3 regions of the Bacillus sp. J14TS2 genome follow, and region 1 is predicted to be linked to each of the others. Evidence: predicted binding sites of a transcription regulator. Region 1 holds the regulator's gene; each other region holds the start of a gene.
The links. Region 1 encodes CtsR, which represses protease genes until heat stress. Its sites were predicted from a motif close to ATGGTCAATAAAGGTCAAACA; they were not measured.
Positions count from the first base shown of each region.

Region 2: clpP (ATP-dependent Clp endopeptidase proteolytic subunit ClpP) is a predicted target of CtsR. The motif match lies at 917-937, and genes of this name have one in related genera.
Region 3: KI375_RS22970 (ATP-dependent Clp protease ATP-binding subunit) is a predicted target of CtsR. The motif match lies at 1,284-1,304, and genes of this name have one in related genera.

Region 1 covers NZ_BORE01000007.1:324,024-326,303, forward strand. The annotation lists gene mcsB (protein-arginine kinase McsB) at 1-475, opposite strand, end outside; gene mcsA (protein-arginine kinase activator protein McsA) at 472-1,020, opposite strand; gene KI375_RS13320 (CtsR family transcriptional regulator) at 1,040-1,501, opposite strand; gene KI375_RS13325 (VOC family protein) at 1,778-2,200, shown strand.
Region 2 covers NZ_BORE01000003.1:343,735-346,014, reverse strand. The annotation lists gene clpP (ATP-dependent Clp endopeptidase proteolytic subunit ClpP) at 1,013-1,615, shown strand; gene KI375_RS06430 (ABC transporter ATP-binding protein) at 1,713-2,280, opposite strand, start outside.
Region 3 covers NZ_BORE01000019.1:59,941-62,220, reverse strand. The annotation lists gene KI375_RS22975 (YkvI family membrane protein) at 105-1,142, opposite strand; gene KI375_RS22970 (ATP-dependent Clp protease ATP-binding subunit) at 1,395-2,280, shown strand, end outside.

The DNA of each region.
Region 1 (2,280 bases):
CAAAAGCATAGTCAAATTGCTCTTCTAGTAAATCATCTACAACATTAGCCTTACCTAAGGCTTCCTTAATTTGTAGGCCTGAATATAGACATTGAATTCGGATATGATCTTCTTCATTGATCATAATACTCAGGTCTTCCTTTTCTGATAAAATGACAGCTCCATGAGATGAATCACCAGCTAACCGCGGGCTAATCAAATGCTTTTCTACAAGCACCTTTTTCTCTAATTGTTTTAACTGCTCAATTGGCAGGAATTCCACACCATCATAAGCTTTGAGATAGCCAGCTTGAACAACGTCATCCAATCTACTTGCTATTTCCCTTGCTTCTTCATTTTCAAACAAGGTGGGAAATTTATAATCCTTCAAGTTTCTTGCCAGACGGATGCGGGAGCTAAGAACAATATCTGCCTCAGATCCCTCTGCACTCATCCATGAGCTGACGGCCTTATTAAGAAATCTTTCTAGACTCATCCTTCATTTCCCTCCCCATCTTGATAATTTTTTTCCAAGGAGCGGATTTGATCACGTATTTTAGCGGCTTGTTCAAATTCCTCATTTGCAACCAACGACTGTAATTCCCCTTTTAATTCTTGCACCTGCTTTTTGATATGAAGAGATCCGCCTATTCTTTTTGGTAGTTTTCCTCCATGTTCAATATTTCCAGTATGAAGCCTTTTTAAAATAGGAGTTAATTGCTCTCTAAATGTTTCGTAGCAGTGAGCACAGCCAAATTGACCAACTTTAACGAATTGCTGATAGGTCATTTTACAAACTTCACATTGAAGAATAGAGCCAGGAGGAGAGGTATTTGACTTGACTTGTTGTAGAGCTGAATCAAAATTTAATAAACCTGCCAGTAAGTCATTGAAGGAAAAGGCTCCAGAACCTTCATTCATAAATGACTCTCCTTTTTCTTGGGCACATCTTTCGCAGAGATGAACAGTCGTTTTTTCCCCATTTATAACTTGTGTAAAATGCAATGTGGCTGGTCTCTCTTTACATTCCTGACAAATCATTGCGCTCCCCTTTCTTCATTCACTCGTATTTTATAGCTTGAAGCATTGCTTTTAGCATTCTAGCTCTTATTTCATCTCGAAGCGGAAGTTCAACATAAATAACAGAGCGATCAACAACGCTTAACATTAATCTAGCCTCTTTCTCCGCCACAATTCTCTCTTCAACCAAGCGAAGAATAATATCTTGAGCACTGGACTGCGAAATTCGAAGATCTATTAAAGCAAATAGTTGATCAATTAAATGGGATTTATCATGCGTACGTACTTTAGAAATTCGAATATATCCGCCTCCCCCCCGTTTACTCTCAACAAGATATCCTCTTTCTATTGTAAAGCGGGTATTGATTACATAATTAATCTGGGAAGGGACACATTGAAATTTATCGGCAACTTCACTTCTTTTAATCTCAACAATTTCTTTTTCACTTAATTCTAAGACTTTTTTTAAATAATTTTCAATAATATCCGATATATTCCTCATTACCATGCCTCCTTCCCTTATTTATTATCTTAATTGACTTTGACTATATTTGACTTAATTATACATGAAAAGATAATAAAAAGGCAACGGTCTTCCATTACCAATATTTTAGCCACAATTGTAAAGATCAAAACATCTCTACTTGCTGGTTTAAAGATAGATGGATACAACCACTAACCCAGTTCTATGCATTATTAATAATTTGTTTACAATCTAAGTTCAAGGCCTATACTTAATGGAAAAATTGAATTAAATACTCATGAGGAGCGGTAGCCCGTGAATAATAGTACAACTATTTCAAGCAACTTTTTGGTGACGGAAATAAGCATTGGGATACCTGTTACGGATTTACAAAAGTCAGTAGAATGGTATGAAAAAAACCTTGGTTGCAAATTAATAGCCCCCATCTCCGGAATTGCAGACTTACAACTCACTCCACAGCAGATAATTACACTTTTCACACCAAATTTTGATCAAGATAGTTGTTGGTATGCTGGTGAGAATTATCAAGAGAACCCTCACTATTCAATTACAATGCAGGTTAATGATATTGACAAACTGTTTATCGACCTCAAAAATAAGGGAGTTAGGGTCGGGGAAGTGACGGGGCAAAACTCTTCTTGCGGAAAAACATTTTTATTTAATGATTTAGACGGAAACCGTTTCCAGGCATGGGGCGGATACGTAAATAAAGGTTAAGTAAGTATTGTTCTTTGTCTCTGTAAAAGTGAATCAAGGAACCTTTTGATTATTTTCATCGTTTGCTAAATCCCAGTCTG
Region 2 (2,280 bases), on a different contig from region 1:
TAAATCCGCCTAATGACCAAAAGCATACTGGGAATCGAGGCCCTTTTCAAAAAAAGACATGCCAAAGAAGCGTCACAAGTGTATTTTTAAAAAAGAGAATGTTTTTGTAAACATCGTCTACCAAGATAGTGCGTGGTTGATTTCCGCTACAGTTGCTCGCTTTCCGCGAGGCGGGCGGTGAGCCTCCTCGGCGACGAGGAAGCTCACCGCATGCCCCCCGGAAAGCGTCCGCCTGGAACGGAAATCACCGTTGACAAGCAGACTCGCCATTTGTAGAAGATGATCTTCTCAATATAGAATGGAAGTTCTACAAAAAAAGTGAAATATCTCCTAAAAAATGTAGGAGGAGAATTAAAAAATAGTACAAGAGAACCTTGTACCAGCTAACTCGGTGAATGGCGAGAGTCTATCAAATTAAGAAGAAGGGACGAGGAAGCTAGTCCCTGTCCCTCCCCGTCTTAAAAAATAGATGGACGTGATAGGTTTGTGTTTCTTTCTGTTTTCTCTTGCTTTTGCAGCTCAGTATTGAGTGATTTTTCTGATAGATCAGGTGACTCTTGAGCTTTCTTGATAGCTGAATTTTTCGCCGCTTCATTTTCCGCTTTTCTTTCTTGTAACGCGGCATTCAATTTGTTGAGCAGATCCGTTTGCCGTTGCGCTTGGTTCACTTCATGATGGTGGTTCGATTTTTCTTAGGTAAAATACTTTTGTCCCACTTTTCGAAGAAATAAACCTGAGTCATCCCCTCCAAATCCCTTTCACAATTATCTTCAATCTATCTATATGCCTTCCCCTTACCCTAATTAAGGCGAGTTTTGCCTTAATAAAAATCACGTATTTTTGTTTAAAATCATCTTAATTGGAGAATATGGAATGTTATAGGAACAAATTTCCAAAAGGCAAATGTCAGGTTGAATATTTGACCTTTATTGACCATCAGTGTATGATAAGAATACATAAAGTTTTCAACACTTTAGGGAATCTGTTTTTTTAAAAAGAGGAGGAGAAATAAATGAATTTAATTCCTACAGTTATTGAACAAACAAGCAGAGGGGAACGAGCTTATGACATTTATTCTCGTTTGCTAAAAGACCGTATTATTATGCTTGGAAGTGGTATTGATGACAATGTGTCCAATTCCATTGTAGCACAGCTTTTATTCTTAGAAGCGGAAAATCCTGAAAAAGATATTACGATTTTTATTAACAGTCCTGGTGGGAGTATTACAGCAGGAATGGCCATTTATGATACCATGCAATATATTAAGCCAGATGTTTCTACAATTTGTACGGGGATGGCTGCTTCAATGGGTGCTTTCTTGCTCGCTGCTGGTAAAAAAGGCAAAAGATTTGCTTTGCCTAACAGTGAAGTGATGATTCACCAACCACTCGGTGGTGCTCAAGGGCAAGCAACTGAAATTGAAATTGCGGCTAAACGGATTCTATTCTTGCGTGAAAAGCTCAACCAAATTTTAGCTGATCGTACAGGTCAACCACTTGAGGTCATTCAACGTGATACAGACCGCGATAACTTTATGACAGCTGAAAGAGCGAAAGAATACGGGCTAATTGATAGAATCATCGAACGTAAAGAAGAAATTGAGGAGAAAAAATAATATTACCTAAAATTTCAAAAAGGTGATGAAGATTACAAAATGATCTTCATCACCTTTTTGATTGGCTTGTTTACTTCTAAATTAGAACCCGGCTTAATTAAGAACCTATTTCTTGAAATTGGATATTATGCAATCTTGCAAATAGTCCATTTTGTTGGACTAATTCCGTATATGTTCCATCTTCTTCAATGCCATTTTCTGTTACGACAATCACACGGTCTGCATCGCGAATCGTCGCCAGGCGATGAGCAATCACTAATGTCGTACGGTCCACAGCTAGTTCATTCAATGCTAATTGAATAATTTTTTCTGTTTCCGTATCAAGAGCTGAAGTGGCTTCATCCAAGATCAGGATTGGTGGATTCTTCAAAAACATGCGAGCAATGGCCAAGCGCTGTTTTTGACCACCAGATAGTTTTAAGCCTCGCTCACCAACTTGCGTTTCAAAGCCTTCAGGAAGTGAGTCGATAAAGTCCTCTAAATGAGCTTTCCTGGCTGCCTCACGTATTTCTTCTTCACTAGCATCCTGTTTTCCATAAGCGATATTTTCTAGAATTGTCCCTGTAAACAAAAAGACATCTTGCTGAACAATCCCAATTTGTGAGCGCAGCGAATGTTTGGTCATATCCCGAATATCTATTCCATCAATCTTAATGGCCCCTTTG
Region 3 (2,280 bases), on a different contig from region 1:
TCCCCTTCGTTTTTTCGTTATCAGAAACTTATTGGTTCACTCCTTTTTACGTTAGCTGCTTCAAGAGTTTAAAGTAAAGTTGTAAACATCTGGTTTTTCCACCCTTACTTATTTTTCATTGGCTTCAACCATAATAATAATAAAAAAATCAAACTGATGTAACCGAATAAAGGATATAAAAGACCGAGGAGCTGTCCGTAATCAATTCTCCCGATTATATAGATGACTGCAATCATCATAATATAAATCCAAATACTTTTTAGTGAGAAAAACTGACTTATTTGTCTTTCAATCCCATACATATTACCAATCAAAGAAGTAAAGATCTCCCCATATATAATAAATAAATACAGAAAATAAAATCCACTCATCGCATTTTTTACAATAGTCGCCATTGGGATATCATAGACTAAAAGGTCTGGAAGCGTCGATAAAGTTATATGACTCGAAATTAAGATAATCGTTAGCAGTCCCCCGCCTATGAACCCGCCAAGCTTTACAGTTGCTTTATCATTGACCTCGGTCGCTACAGGAACCAGTACGGCTTGGGCTAATGTGAGATTAAAAGCGGCATATGAAAATGCTGAACCAATTGCTTTCCAAGTGTGATCCATACTCACAAAGGAAAATAAACTTGACCATAATAAGGGAGAAGAAAGAGAGCTGTACATTAATAATAAATTAAAAATAATAAGGGTGGGAACAACGAATATGTTTACAGCAAATAAGCCTTTCAATCCACCCCATAAGACGATCAAGCACAGGATAATTGTCATCACAGACCCAGTTGTTTTTCCCCATCCTAATTGCTCTACAAATAAAGCCTCTGCTCCCGAAAGCATGACTCCACATACACCCACCAACATCGCGGTCATTAAGATATTCATCACTTTTCCAAATGTTTGTCCAAATAAATCATTGTTTAACTCCATAAAAGAAGTCGCTTGTATATCAATTGCTTTTGTCATCACCTTCATTCCAAAAAAGACGAACAAATACCCTGCTACTAATATGGACATCAGTCCAAACAATCCATATTGGGTAAAAAATTCTACAATCTCTTTCCCGGTTGCAAAGCCTGCCCCGATAACGGTTCCTACATACACTGCTGCTATCTGAAAAGCCCCTGTCCACTTATTCAATTTACTGCCCCACTTCATCTTATTTTTGCCCTTCGAAATTTAGGTATCATTTTTATATCTATATGATCCTTTTTTAAAAAAATCATAAAAAGTGGCTTTTTTACTTGAAAGTCAAAAAAGGTCAGTGTATAATAAAGCCATAAGGTCGAAATTGGTCAAAGTTTTCTTGCTGATCTTCACCTTTTTTTACTATCAATTAGTCAAAGTTAGTTAAAATCAAACAACGACTAAACAATGGAGGATTGATGATGCATGTTATGTGCTAAATGTCAAGCAAACCAAGCAAAAATCCATCTTCATCTAAATGTCAATGGACAAAAACAAACATTGCCTTTATGTCAAGATTGTTATATACAGGAAAAGGAAAAATTGGGAGCTTCTATGGGGAATCCTTTTAATGGTTTCGGTGGTTTGGAAGACTTATTTGACAACTTTTCTCAAAATAACCAAAGCCATTCACAACAAGCTGCCAAAACTTCGACAAAACAAAATGGTTTTTTAGATCAATTTGGTCGTAACCTAAATCATGCTGCAAAGGCTGGTTTAATTGATCCAATCATTGGAAGAGATGAGGAAATAAAAAGAACGATTGAGATACTCAATCGCCGAAATAAAAACAATCCAGTCCTAATCGGTGAACCAGGTGTTGGGAAGACCGCCATTGCAGAAGGACTAGCCCTAAAAATTATCCAACAGGATGTGCCTGCCAAATTAAAAAATAAAGAGGTTTATCTGCTTGATGTAGCCTCATTAGTAGCCAATACAGGGATCCGTGGACAATTTGAAGAACGGATGAAACAATTAATAACGGAATTACAGGAACGTAAAAATATTCTAGTCTTTATTGATGAAATTCATTTATTAGTTGGTGCTGGCTCAGCTGAAGGATCGATGGATGCCGGAAATATTCTTAAACCAGTTCTTGCTCGTGGTGAATTGCAGGTCATTGGAGCAACAACATTGAAAGAGTATAGACAAATCGAAAAGGATGCTGCACTGGAAAGACGTTTTCAACCAGTACAAATTCAAGAGCCTTCTCTAGAAAAGTCTTTGGACATTTTGTTCGGATTAAAAGAACAATATGAAAAATATCATCAAGTTCAGTATAGTGATGAAGCTTTGAAAGCATGTGTCGATT